4 regions of the Rhizobium sp. LjRoot258 genome follow, and region 2 is predicted to be linked to each of the others. Evidence: predicted binding sites of a transcription regulator. Region 2 holds the regulator's gene; each other region holds the start of a gene.
The links. The regulator PhoB, encoded in region 2, activates phosphate uptake and scavenging genes when phosphate is short. The targets are predictions, from matches to a motif close to TGTCATNNANCTGTCAT.

Region 1: a site for PhoB is predicted at 1,406-1,422, ahead of ACSQ9D_RS08515 (UDP-2,3-diacylglucosamine diphosphatase). Genes of this name have one in related genera too.
Region 3: a site for PhoB is predicted at 1,632-1,648, ahead of ACSQ9D_RS31160 (DUF47 family protein). Genes of this name have one in related genera too.
Region 4: a site for PhoB is predicted at 1,631-1,647, ahead of ACSQ9D_RS17530 (alkaline phosphatase D family protein). Genes of this name have one in related genera too.

What each region holds. Positions count from the first base shown of each region.
Region 1 is NZ_CAXUST020000001.1:1,696,311-1,699,519, reverse strand. Features, by position in the region: gene ACSQ9D_RS08520 (NADP-dependent malic enzyme) at 1-1,242, opposite strand, end outside; gene ACSQ9D_RS08515 (UDP-2,3-diacylglucosamine diphosphatase) at 1,488-2,294, shown strand; gene ACSQ9D_RS08510 (MFS transporter) at 2,456-3,209, shown strand, end outside.
Region 2 is NZ_CAXUST020000001.1:148,062-151,270, reverse strand. Features, by position in the region: gene ACSQ9D_RS00740 (GcrA family cell cycle regulator) at 421-954, shown strand; gene phoB (phosphate regulon transcriptional regulator PhoB) at 1,047-1,730, opposite strand; gene phoU (phosphate signaling complex protein PhoU) at 1,767-2,480, opposite strand; gene pstB (phosphate ABC transporter ATP-binding protein PstB) at 2,524-3,209, opposite strand, start outside.
Region 3 is NZ_CAXUST020000003.1:560,182-563,390, reverse strand. Features, by position in the region: gene mctP (monocarboxylate uptake permease MctP) at 1-485, shown strand, start outside; gene ACSQ9D_RS31170 (NUDIX hydrolase) at 524-1,051, opposite strand; partial or broken gene ACSQ9D_RS31165 (LacI family transcriptional regulator) at 1,366-1,544, opposite strand; gene ACSQ9D_RS31160 (DUF47 family protein) at 1,668-2,309, shown strand; gene ACSQ9D_RS31155 (inorganic phosphate transporter) at 2,309-3,209, shown strand, end outside.
Region 4 is NZ_CAXUST020000001.1:3,569,468-3,572,676, reverse strand. Features, by position in the region: gene ACSQ9D_RS17535 (M3 family metallopeptidase) at 1-1,559, shown strand, start outside; gene ACSQ9D_RS17530 (alkaline phosphatase D family protein) at 1,753-3,209, shown strand, end outside.

The DNA.
Region 1 (3,209 bases), 1.5 Mb from region 2:
CTCGGCAGCGGCTCTCGCGACTGCCGGGGCAATGCGCAGGATCAGGCGCGGATCGAAGGGCGAGGGGATCAGATAGTTCGGACCGAAGACCGGTGTCTCGCCCGAATAAGCGCGGGCCGCGACATCAGATGGTTCCTCGCGTGCAAGGGCGGCAATGGCGCGCACGGCGGCCATCTTCATTTCTTCGTTGATCGTCACTGCGCCGCAATCCAGCGCCCCGCGGAAAATGTAGGGGAAGCAGAGAACGTTGTTCACCTGGTTCGGGAAGTCGGAGCGACCGGTGCAGATCATCGCATCGGGGCGGGCAGCGCGGGCGAGATCGGGCATGATCTCCGGCGTCGGGTTGGCGAGCGCCATGATCAGCGGGTTCGCGGCCATCTGCGCGAGCAGTTCCGGCTTCAGCACGCCGGCGGCGGAAAGGCCAAGGAAGACGTCGGCGCCACCGATGTTTTCGGCGAGCGTGCGCGTGTCGCTCTTCTGGGCATAGACGCTTTTCCACGCGTCCATCAACTCGGTGCGGCCTTTGTAGACGAGGCCTTCGATGTCATGGACCCAGATATTTTCCCGCTTGGCACCCAGCGTGACGAGGAGGTTGAGGCAAGCAAGGGCTGCCGCGCCGGCGCCTGAGGCGACGATTTTGACCTCGTCAATCTTCTTGTTCGCAAGTTCCAGGCCATTGAGGATAGCGGCAGCGACGATGATGGCGGTACCATGCTGGTCATCGTGGAAAACCGGGATCTTCATGGTCTCGCGGAGCCGACGCTCGATCTCGAAACATTCCGGCGCCTTGATATCCTCGAGATTGATGCCGCCGAAGGTCGGCTCGAGCGAGGCGACGGTGGCGACCATCTGATCGACGCTCGATGCCTCGACTTCGATGTCGAAGACGTCGATGTTTGCGAATTTCTTGAAAAGGACGGCCTTGCCTTCCATGACTGGCTTTGAGGCAAGCGGACCGATATTGCCGAGGCCGAGAACGGCCGTACCGTTGGAAATGACCGCAACCAGATTGGCGCGCGAGGTATAGTCGGCCGCCGTTTCGGGATTGTCGCGGATCGCCAGGCATGGTGCTGCAACACCCGGGGAATAGGCGAGCGCCAAGTCGCGCTGGTTGCCGAGCGGTTTGGTCGCCTGGATTTCGAGCTTGCCCGGACGGGGATAGCGGTGAAAGTAGAGCGCCTGCTCGTCGAGGCTTCCACCTGCCAAATTCTTTTCCGTCTTGGACTTTTCCTGATGATCCATCGTCGCCTCCGAGCTGCCGCATGCTGTCTTGGAGTGTTTTCAATACATCAAACGGCATGGCGGAACAGTCGGAATTTCGGTTCGAAATGCGAAAACAACGCAAATCTGCCGTGACGTCAGCGCAGGTCCACGGAAACCGGGAAAATCCACCAAGACAGCAGCATGTCATCTTCCTGAAACACGACTCTGGTTTTGGAGAGGGAGGTGAACGATGGGACACGAGCAGGGTGCTTGTGAGGGACAATATGGATACGCGGCACTTCCGTACGCTTTTCATTTCCGATGTGCATCTCGGCTCCAAGGCCGCGAAAGTTGACTTCCTGCTCGACTTTCTCAAGCATCACGACGCGGATACCATCTTTCTTGTCGGCGATATCATCGACGGCTGGCGGCTGAAGCGTAGCTGGTACTGGCCGCAGGACTGCAACGACGTTGTCCAGAAGCTGCTGCGAAAGGCGCGCAAGGGCACGCGGGTCATCTATATCCCGGGCAATCACGACGAATTCCTTCGCGACTTTCCGGGCACCCATTTCGGCGGCATCGAGGTCGCTGAGCGGATGATGCACGAAGCGGCCGACGGCAAGAAATACCTCGTGCTGCATGGCGACGAGTTCGACGTCGTCGTGCGCAACGCGCGCCTGCTCGCCTATCTCGGCGACTGGGCCTACGACATGGCGATCATGATCAATGTAGGCCTAGCAGCCATCCGCCGCCGGATGGGCATGCCCTATTGGTCGTTTTCCGCATGGGCCAAGCTGCAGGTCAAACACGCAGTCAACTTCATCGGCGAATTCCAGCGTGTCGTCGCTGAAGAAGCCCGCAAGCACGGTGCCGATGGCGTGATCTGTGGCCATATCCACCACGCGGTGATGGAGGACATGGACGGCATCCGTTACATCAATACCGGCGATTGGGTCGAAAGCTGCACGGCGATTGCCGAAAATCAGGACGGCACGTTTGAATTGATCGAGTGGCGTGCAACGAGTGGCATGCAGCCGATCCCGATGGCGATCGGCCATCGTGAAAAGGAAGTCGCGCAGCAGGCCGCCTAAGCGCGGCCTTTCGCTCCCCAATTCAATGCGTCAATTTTGCCCGTTGTGTCTTTGCGACAGGCCCTATTTATTTTTTGAAACGTTTCAGATGGGCAATTTCTTGCCATAGTCGCCTCTAGGTTGATGTGTTAGGCAACGTTCAGTTTCCTGCAGGTCCACCGATGATTCCCGCTCAAAATCCTCCGGCAAGTGAGGAGGCACCACCGCGCTTTCGGCTGCTCAGTGCCTTGTCGTACTGTGCGCCGTTGCTCGTCAATGGCGTGGCCTTGCCGTTCTTCCCGATGTGGCTTGCGCTGCACCAGTTCAACGACCATGAGATCGGCGTCATTCTCGCCGTGCCGATGGTCGTGCGAGTCCTCGTCGCCCCTATTGTCGCGATGTATGCCGACCGGATGAAGGAACGGGCGGATGTGTTGCTGTTTTCTGGCTGCCTATCGCTGCTAACGGCGATTGCGCTCTACTGGACCAGCACGTTCTGGCCGGTGCTGATCGTCTACACGATCCAGGGAGCAACCTTTGCCTGTTACGTCCCGGTCGTCGAGTCGATTGTGATCTCAGGTGTCCGGCGTTGGGGCCTGGACTACGGTTCGATGCGGGTATGGGGTTCGGTGGCGTTCATCGTCTCCACCCTGATCGGTGGGCAACTGATCGGGCGCTGGGGCGGCGAGATGGTGTTGCCGGTCATGACATTTGGCTTCGTGACAACGGTGGTGATGGCGATCTACTGCCCACGAATCGGCCCGACGCGCAGGCGTGGCACACCGGTCGATATCTCGGCGGCGACCGGGAGTTCGCTACGACAGCCTCATCTGCTCGCTTTGCTGATCGGCGTCGCAATCCAACAGTCGAGCCACGCGGTCCTGCAGGCGTTCGCGTCCCTCTACTGGCGCGATCTCGGCTTCTCCGGCACACAGA
Region 2 (3,209 bases):
TCTCCTGTCTATAACCATCAGCAGCCGGACTCCGGCTAAGGAATGCAGGTCCGGAAATTAAAAATGCCGCCTTTCGGCGGCGAGCAGCACTATTTACTTTTCGCACTGCAATGTCAACAAAACTGAGGTTTTGATGCATGCGTCAAGCCGCGATCTGGAGGCTCCGGATCTATCAACAATTAATGTTGCAGAAATGACTCTCGCGCCCAGCAAGTTGGGGAAAACCTGAGAATCGATTCGCCGAGATTCAACCGACTCTTGTCACGGAGTCAGCCTCACACTAGGTTAAAACTCAATTACTAGACTGCATGCGGCGGAACTAGTCACCAAAATCGAGCAAGCGTTTCTTGCTTCGGATACGTCCGAGGCAACGGTGAGGGATTCTGCCTACACCAACGCTAATAAGGCGGAGACAGGGGCATGAACTGGACAGACGAGCGCGTTGAAAAACTGAAGAAGCTGTGGTCAGAGGGCCTGAGCGCCAGCCAGATCGCAGCGCAACTTGGCGGTGTAAGCCGCAACGCCGTCATTGGCAAAGTTCACCGTTTGAGTTTGCCCGGTCGTGCCAAGGCCGGCGGCTCGACGACCACCGTCAGAACGCCCAAGCGCACCACATCGGCGCCGCGCGCACCGAACTACGCATCGCGGATCACCACGCGTACCGTCACCCGCCAGCAGGGTGCAACGATGCTCAAGGAAGAGATCGAGATCGACACGGTCGAGGAAGTCCGCTTCCGCCCGGCCGCAAATGTGGTCGTCCCGATTTCGCGTCGTCTCGGCCTGACGGAACTGACCGAGCGCACCTGCAAGTGGCCGGTCGGCGATCCGCTGAAGGACGATTTCCACTTCTGCGGCTGCGAGTCCCCGGATTCTTCCCCGTACTGCACGTACCATCAGCGCATGGCCTACCAGCCGGTCAATGAGCGCCGCAAGGCCGCTAACCGGGTCGCCTGATGTGGAAGCCGGATAAGGAATAAAGAAAACGGGCCTTCGCGGGCCCGTTTTCTTGTTTCTGAGATGAAAGCCGCTCAGTCCCCATCGAAGCCTTATGCTTCCATGGAATATCCCGCGCCGCGCACGGTGCGGATAACATCCTGCATGTTGGAGAAGTTCAGCGCCTTGCGCAGGCGACCGACATGGACGTCGACGGTGCGTTCGTCCACATAGATATCGTGACCCCAGACGCCGTCAAGAAGCTGCGAACGCGAGAAGACGCGTCCGGGGGACGCCATCAGGAACTCGAGGAGCCGGAACTCGGTTGGACCGAGGCGGACTTCACGGCTCTTGCGATGAACGCGATGCGTCTCGCGGTCGAGCTCGATGTCGCCGCACTTCAGCAGCGTGGAGAGCACCTCCGGCTTGGCGCGACGAAGCATTGCCTTGACGCGCGCGACAAGCTCCGGCGTCGAAAACGGCTTGACGACGTAGTCGTCGGCGCCGGTGGAGAGACCGCGAACGCGTTCGCTTTCCTCGCCACGAGCCGTCAGCATGATGATGGGAAGGCGCTCGGTTTCCGGCCGCATCCGCAGACGCCGGCAGAGCTCGATGCCGGACACACCCGGCAGCATCCAATCCAGGATCAAAAGGTCTGGCGTGCGTTCCTGCAGCCGGATCTCGGCCTCGTCGCCACGCAGGATGGTATCGACCTCAAAACCTTCAGCTTCAAGGTTATAGCGAAGAAGCACGCTCAGTGCTTCTTCGTCTTCAACGACAGCTACTTTAGGGATCATTCGTTTTGGTCTCCTGGGGGCGCGGTCGCAGAACGACTATTCCGTGACAGCGCCGACGGTGTTGGCGGTATCGTCCTTCGGACGTTCGCCTTCCGGCTGAGCACCGGTGGCCATGTAATAGATGGTCTCGGCAATGTTGGTGGCGTGGTCGCCGATACGCTCGATGTTCTTGGCACAGAACAGAAGATGCGTGCAGCTGGTGATGTTGCGCGGATCTTCCATCATGTAGGTGAGCATCTCACGGAACAGCGAGGTGTACATCGCGTCGATTTCCTCGTCGCGCTCGCGGATCGACTTTGCCTTGTCGGCAGCACGGCTCGTATAGACGTCGAGGACTTCCTTGAGCTGGACGAGCGCCAGTTCGGAAAGGTGCTCGAGGCCGCGGGCGAGCTTGCGCGGCACGCCGGCACTCTGGACAGCAATGACGCGCTTGGCGGTGTTCTTGCCGAGATCGCCGACGCGCTCAAGATCGGCCGCAATGCGGATCGAACCCATGATCTCGCGGAGGTCGGCCGCCATCGGCTGGCGACGGGCGATCGTAACGATTGCCTTGTCACCGATCTCGCGTTCGGCGTGGTCGAGGATCACGTCGTCAGAAATGACCTTCTGGGCCAGGGCCGTATCGCCGTTTACAAGCGCGCGAACGGCATCCGAGACCATCTGCTCGGCCAGGCCGCCCATTTCCGAGATACGGCGGGACAGGAACTTCAAATCATCGTCGTAGGCAGAAAAGATATGTGTCGATGCCATAGGGATCATCCTTGAATATCGTGAGTGTTACCGACGCCGGCGATCAACCGAAGCGCCCCATGATGTAGTCCTGGGTGCGCGGATCGTCCGGGTTGGTGAACATCTTGTCGGTATCGTTCTCCTCGACGAGGTTGCCGAGGTGGAACATGGCGGTGCGCTGCGAAACACGGGCCGCCTGCTGCATCGAGTGCGTCACGATGACGATCGTATAGTTCTCGCGAAGCTCGTGGATCAGCTCCTCGACCTTTGCCGTCGCAATCGGATCGAGCGCAGAGCACGGCTCGTCCATCAGGATCACTTCAGGGCTCACGGCAACGGCGCGGGCGATGCAGAGGCGCTGCTGCTGGCCACCGGAAAGGCCGGTGCCGGCTTCATGAACGCGATCCTTCACCTCGTTCCACAGGCCGGCGCGCTGCAAGCTGAGTTCGACGATCTGGTCCATGTCGGCCTTCGACTTGGCGAGGCCGTGGATGCGCGGGCCGTAGGCGACATTCTCATAGATCGTCTTCGGGAATGGGTTCGGCTTCTGAAACACCATGCCGACACGGGCACGCAGTTCCACGACGTCGATATCCGGATCGTAGATATCGTCACCGTCGAGCGTGATCTTGCCGGTGACGCGGCAACCGTCGATCGTGTCGTTCATACGGTTCAGGCTGCGCAGGAAGGTGGATTTGCCGCAGCCCGAAGGGCCGATGAGGGCCGTCACCGTGTTTTCGCGGATGTTCA
Region 3 (3,209 bases), on a different contig from region 2:
TCGGCGCGCTGGTGCCGGCGGCAGTGATGAGCATTGGTGCGGCCAACCTCTTCACCCGTAACTTCTGGAAGGCTTACGTCAATCCGCAGGTGTCCGATGCCGGTGAAGCCAAGGTCGCGAAGGTGACGTCGCTCGTGGTCAAGATCGGCGCGCTTCTCGTCATCATCTTCCTGCCGACGCAGTTTGCGCTCGACCTTCAGCTTCTCGGCGGGATCTGGATCCTCCAGACGCTTCCGGCGCTGGTCTTCGGTCTTTACACCAACTGGTTCCGAGCGCCGGGCCTGCTCGCAGGCTGGTTCGTCGGTTTCTTCGGCGGCACGTTCCTGGTCTGGGATGCCGGTTGGAAGCCGCTCCATATGGTCTCCATCGGCGACACGAGTTTCACGATGTACACCGGGCTTCTCGCTCTCGCTGCAAACATCGTGGTAGCCGTTGCTGTGAACAGCCTAGTGGCGAAACGTGCGAGCCCGCTGGCTCAACAATAAGCAAAGATCGGCGGCCGGGTTTGTTTCCGGCCGCCATCTCAGCTTGCTTTACGATCCACCGTTCCACGGGTTGCCTGACGCCCCAATAAGCTCTCGACCTTTCCGAGCAGTCCCTTGAGTTCCGGTTCCCGAACGTGCGTCGCCGCCTCATGAGGCGGGAACCAGGCGATCGACCTCTGCCCTTTCTCCTTGAACTCCGTCTGCAGTGAGACGATTTCGACCAGATGGACCTGCACGATCGAGGGGACCTTGCCACCGGTGTCCAGCGTCTTCAGGTACGTGTAATAACCAAATGGCTTCTTCTTTGCCTTGCCCTTAACACCAGCCTCTTCCCAAGCCTCCCGCTCAGCAACCTGATGCGGCAGCCGCTTGTCCATGGCCCAGCCCTTCGGAATGACCCAGCGACCGGTCTCACGCGACGTGATCAACAGAACCTCGATCGCCTGGCTATCCGGCCGCCGTCTGTAGCAAATGGCGGCGTACTGATCGATCGCCTGGCCCTGAAACAGCTTGTCGGCCGCTGCCGCCAGTTGCCCGAGATAGGTTTTATTCTTCTTCTTAGGCATTCGTTTCCACCACGGGTCTCCCATCCGGCTTAATGGACCGGCTCTGGAGAAGCTCGTCCCGTTCAATCCTCAAGATGACAATCCGACATCGTCACCGCATATCTGGCGCGAGTAACAAACCGTCAATGTTCATTAGCTGACTATGCTTCTGCAGGACGACGGTGTTTGCAAGACGCATTGTCACAAAACTGTCATAAAAACTATTTTATTCCATATAAACAATCATATATAACGCCACGATCATCTGTCGTCTGTCGGGGAATCGCTCACGATGAAAGCGATTTCTTGGTCGATTAGGGATAAAAGGCTCGTGTTCACCCTCCCCGCACTGAGTCGCGCCAGATCAAATCCGCATGTAATTTCACCGAACGCCCATTGCGTTCTGTGCCTCCCGAGCAATCGCAGTGACCGGCTGTGCGAGCGTTGTCAACTGGCAGGACGACCATGACGATTGCTCGATATCATCGAAACCGACGACGCAGAGCTGATCCGGGGGCAGGCGGTTCGAATCCCGTTGCTAACCTGTTGGAGGACGTCGTTTCGAAGGCATGTCACCTTTTCATGTCGTGCTCGGTCTTTTATGACGGATTTATGACAGCTGAAATTGGGAGCACCAATAGTGAAATGGTTTCGTAAACTGATGCCGCGAGAAGATCGGTTTTTTGATCTCTTTGAGAGGCATTCGCGCACAACGGTCGGGGCGGCAGAAGCGCTGAACGCCTTGCTTGCCGGCAAGGATACGGAACAGCATTGTCAACGCATCATCGCGCTCGAAGACGAGGCGGATGACATTACGCGCGAGGTACTGCTCGCAGTCCGGAGAAGTTTCATAACGCCATTCGACCGGGGAGATATCAAGGATCTCATCATGTCGATGGACGACGCCATCGACATGATGCACAAGACGGTCAAGACGATCCGATTGTTCGAACAGAACAGTTTCGATCCCGGCATGCAGGAGATGGGCGGCATCATCGTCCAGGCCGCCAAGCTCGTGGCCGAAGCAATTCCCCTTCTGGATCGCATGGCCGCCAACGCGCAGCGCCTCGGCGTCCTGACCGAAGAGGTGGTAAAGGTTGAAGGTCGTTCCGATGAACTGCACGACCTAGGCCTGAAGGATCTGTTTCGCCGCCACGGCGCGACAAACCCGATGGCCTACATTATCGGCAGCGAGATCTATGGCGAGCTGGAGAAGGTCGTCGACCGCTTCGAAGACGTCGCCAATGAAATCAACGGCATCGTGATCGAGAACGTCTGATGGAGGCCACCCTCGCATTCCCGCTTCTTGCGGGCCTTATCGCGGTCGCGTTGTTTTTCGATTTTTTGAACGGACTGCACGATGCCGCCAACTCGATTGCCACCATCGTCTCGACCCGGGTCTTGCGGCCGCAATATGCGGTATTGTGGGCGGCCTTCTTCAATTTCATCGCCTTCCTGTTCTTCGGGCTGCATGTGGCGGAAACACTGGGCACCGGTATCATCGATCCAGGTATCGTCACACCGCAGGTCATCTTCGCCGCGCTGATGGGCGCCATCGTCTGGAATATCGTCACCTGGATGTTCGGCATACCATCGAGTTCCTCGCATGCGCTGGTCGGCGGCCTGGTCGGTGCAGGGTTGGCCAAGACCGGTACGAGCGCCATTGTATGGTCGGGGTTGTTGAAAACGGCCGGCGCTATCGTGCTATCTCCGCTTCTGGGCTTCGTTCTGGCGCTTTTCCTTGTCCTGTGCGTGACATGGATCTTCGTCCGGCAGACGCCCTTTGTCGTCGACAGCACATTTCGCGTCCTGCAGTTTGTCTCCGCTTCCCTTTATTCACTGGGCCATGGTGGTAACGACGCCCAGAAGACAATGGGGATCATTGCCGTGCTTCTCTACTCCCAGGGCTATGGCGGAGGGGAATTCCACGTGCCTTTCTGGGTCGTCCTGTCCTGCCAGTCCGCAATGGCGCTTGGAACATTGTTCGGCGGCTGGCGGATCGTCCATACGATGGGTTCCAAGATCACACGGCTCAATCCGATGCAGGGCTTCTGCGCGGAAACGGGTGGCGCGCTGACGTTGTTTGCCGCGACATGGCTCGGTATCCCCGTCTCGACGACCCATACGATCACAGGTGCAATCATCGGCGTCGGCGCCGCACGGCGCCTTTCCGCTGTGC
Region 4 (3,209 bases), 3.4 Mb from region 2:
AGAACGTACTTGCCGATGAAAAGAACTGGGCGTTGATCCTTTCCGACGGCGCCGATCTCGACGGCATTCCCGAATTCCTAAAGGATGCGATGGCGGCTGCTGCACACGAGCGAGGCGAAGAGGGCAAATTTGCCGTGACCCTGTCGCGCTCGATCATCGAACCGTTTCTCACCTTCTCCGAGCGGCGCGATCTGCGTGAGCGCGCCTTCGAGGCTTGGGTGGCGCGCGGCGAGAACGATGGTGTGACGGACAATCGCGGCATCATCCGCGATACGCTTGCGCTTCGCGGCGAGGTGGCCAAGCTCCTCGGCTATGGTAACTTCGCGGAACTGAAGCTCGACAATACGATGGCGAAGACGCCCGGTGCGGTGAATCACCTACTTCGAGAGGTGTGGGCGAAAGCTGTCAAGCGGGCCGGCGAAGAAGAGGCCGACATCGCCAAGCTGATCGCCGCAGAGGGCAAGAACCATGAGGTCATGCCCTGGGACTGGCGGCACTATGCTGAGAAGATCCGTGCAGAGCGGTTCAACTTCTCCGAAGCCGAGTTGAAGCCTTATCTCCAACTCGAGAAGATCATCGATGCCTGCTTCGACGTCGCTGGCCGGCTGTTCGGCATTCGCGCCGTCGAGAAGAAGGGCGTTCCCGCCTATCATCCCGATGTTCGCGTTTTCGAGATCCGCGACCAAGAGGGCACGCTGGTGGCGCTCTTCCTTGGCGACTATTTCGCTCGCAGCTCGAAGCGCTCGGGCGCTTGGATGAGCTCGTTCCAGTCGCAGCACAAGCTGCCGCTGAAGGACGGACGACAGGGCGAGCTGCCGATCATCTACAATGTCTGCAATTTCGCCAAACCTGCCGAAGGCAAGCCCGCGCTTCTGTCGCTCGACGATGCGCGCACGCTGTTCCACGAATTCGGCCATGCGCTCCACGGAATGCTCTCGAACGTCACCTATCCCTCGGTCTCCGGCACGGGCGTCTCGCGCGATTTCGTTGAATTGCCGTCGCAGCTTTACGAGCACTGGCTGACGGTGCCAGCGATTCTCAAGCAGTATGCGGTGCATTTCGAAACCGGCGAGCCGATGCCACAGGCGCTGCTGGACAAGGTTCTGGCGGCCCGCACTTTCAATTCCGGCTTCAGTACGGTCGAGTTTACCTCCTCCGCGCTTGTCGACATGGCGTTCCACACACGCGACAAGGTCGAGGACCCGATGGCGGTGCAGGCCGGGGTGCTCTCGGAGCTCGGCATGCCGAAATCGATCGTCATGCGTCACGCCTCGCCGCACTTCCAGCACATCTTCTCCGGCGGTTATTCCGCCGGCTACTATTCCTACATGTGGTCCGAGGTGCTTGATGCGGACGCCTTCGCCGCCTTCGAGGAGACGGGCGACGCGTTCAACCGGGAAATGGCAGCCAAGCTGAAGGACAACATCTATTCCGTCGGTGGCGCGATCGATCCCGAGGATGCCTACAAGGCCTTCCGCGGAAAGTTGCCGAGCCCGGATGCAATGCTGCTGAAGAAGGGACTTGCGACCTTCGAAGAACTGTCCGGCAGCGACGCCTGACAAGTCATGTATTGCGCATCCTCAATGCGCAAAAGCTAAAGTATTGGCGGGTGACAGTCATCTGACCGCTTCGTCACATGACTGTCACTGAAGTTTCGAAAAACCGTCATGCCGTCTTCAAGAATATGACATGACGGCCGCCATAGGTTCGGCGCGGGAGGCTCTCTCCCGCTCCAGCCGGATAGTCCTTGGCATGAAATTGACCGAAACGACCCGCCGACGCTTTCTCTCATCCATGGGAGCGGTAGGTGGATTTGCAGTGGCGGGGCTGGCGATGCCCTACTATGCGCGTGGTTCCTCCAGTCGTCCGGTTTTTGCGTCCGGCGTCCAGTCGGGCGATATCGATACCAGATCCGGAATGATATGGACACAGGTGGACCGGCCAGCTCGGCTCCATATCGAGTACTCGACGAGCGACAGGTTCGCCAATGCCGTGCGCGTGGCGCCCATAGACGTCACGCCACAAACCGGTCTTGCCGGAAAGCTGCTGCTTGAAAACCTTCCGCCCGACCAGGAGATTTTCTATCGCTTCCGAGCGGCGGATTTGCAGGATATCAACGATCTTTCGGAGCCAATCCTGGGGCGGTTTCGCACCGCGCCGTTGCGCAAGCGCAGCGTCCGCTTCGCGTGGTCGGGCGATACGGCGGGGCAGGGTTGGGGTATCGACGACGAAGGCATGCGCACCTATCAGACTATTGCCTATCACCGCCCTGATTTCATGATCCATTCCGGCGATACGATCTATGCCGACAACCCGGTGCCCGACGAGATCAAGCTGCGCGACGGCGGTGTCTGGAAAAACAGGATCGTCACGGCGGCAAAGCGGGACATCGCCCAAACGCTCGACCAGTTTCGCGGGCAATGGGCTTATAATCTGCTCGATAGTCACGTGAAGGAGTTCAACGCGGTCTGTCCCGTCTTCTATCAATGGGACGATCATGAGGTATTGAACAATTGGTCGCCTTCGACCGACCTTCGCGACGACAACCGCTACACGGAAAAGTCGGTTTCGATCCTCGCCAGCCGGGCCAGCCGTGCCTTTCATGAGATGACACCGATCCGTTATATCGCAGACGAGCCCGGCCGCATTTACCGCAAGGTCGCCTATGGCCCTCTGCTCGACGTCTTCTTCGTGGATCTGCGCTCTTATCGCGGCCCGAACAGCCATGGCGTTGATACCAACCCCTCCGATGGCTCTCTCCTGCTGGGCGAACGTCAGGTGGCATGGCTGAAGCGAGAACTGGTTCGCTCGACGGCGACGTGGAAGGTGATTGCCTGCGATCTGCCGATCGGGCTTGTGATCTGGGACGACTACGGACATCGGCGGGGAAGCGAGTCGATCTCGAACGGCGACAATAGCGCGCCACTCGGTCGCGAGCTGGAGTTTGCCGACCTGCTGCGGTTCGTCCGCGATGCCGGCATATCCAACATGGTCTGGCTGACGGCCGACGTGCACTATACGGCAGCGCACTACTACGATCCCGGCAAGGCGAAGTTCCGCGAGTTCCTCCCATTTTGGGAATTTGTGGCTGGACCTCTCCATTCCGGAACCTACGGCCCGCAACAACTCGACATGACCTTCGGGCCGCAGGTGAAGTTCATGAGGGCAGCACCCGGCGGCGCGGAGCAGAACCTGCCGCCATCGGCCGG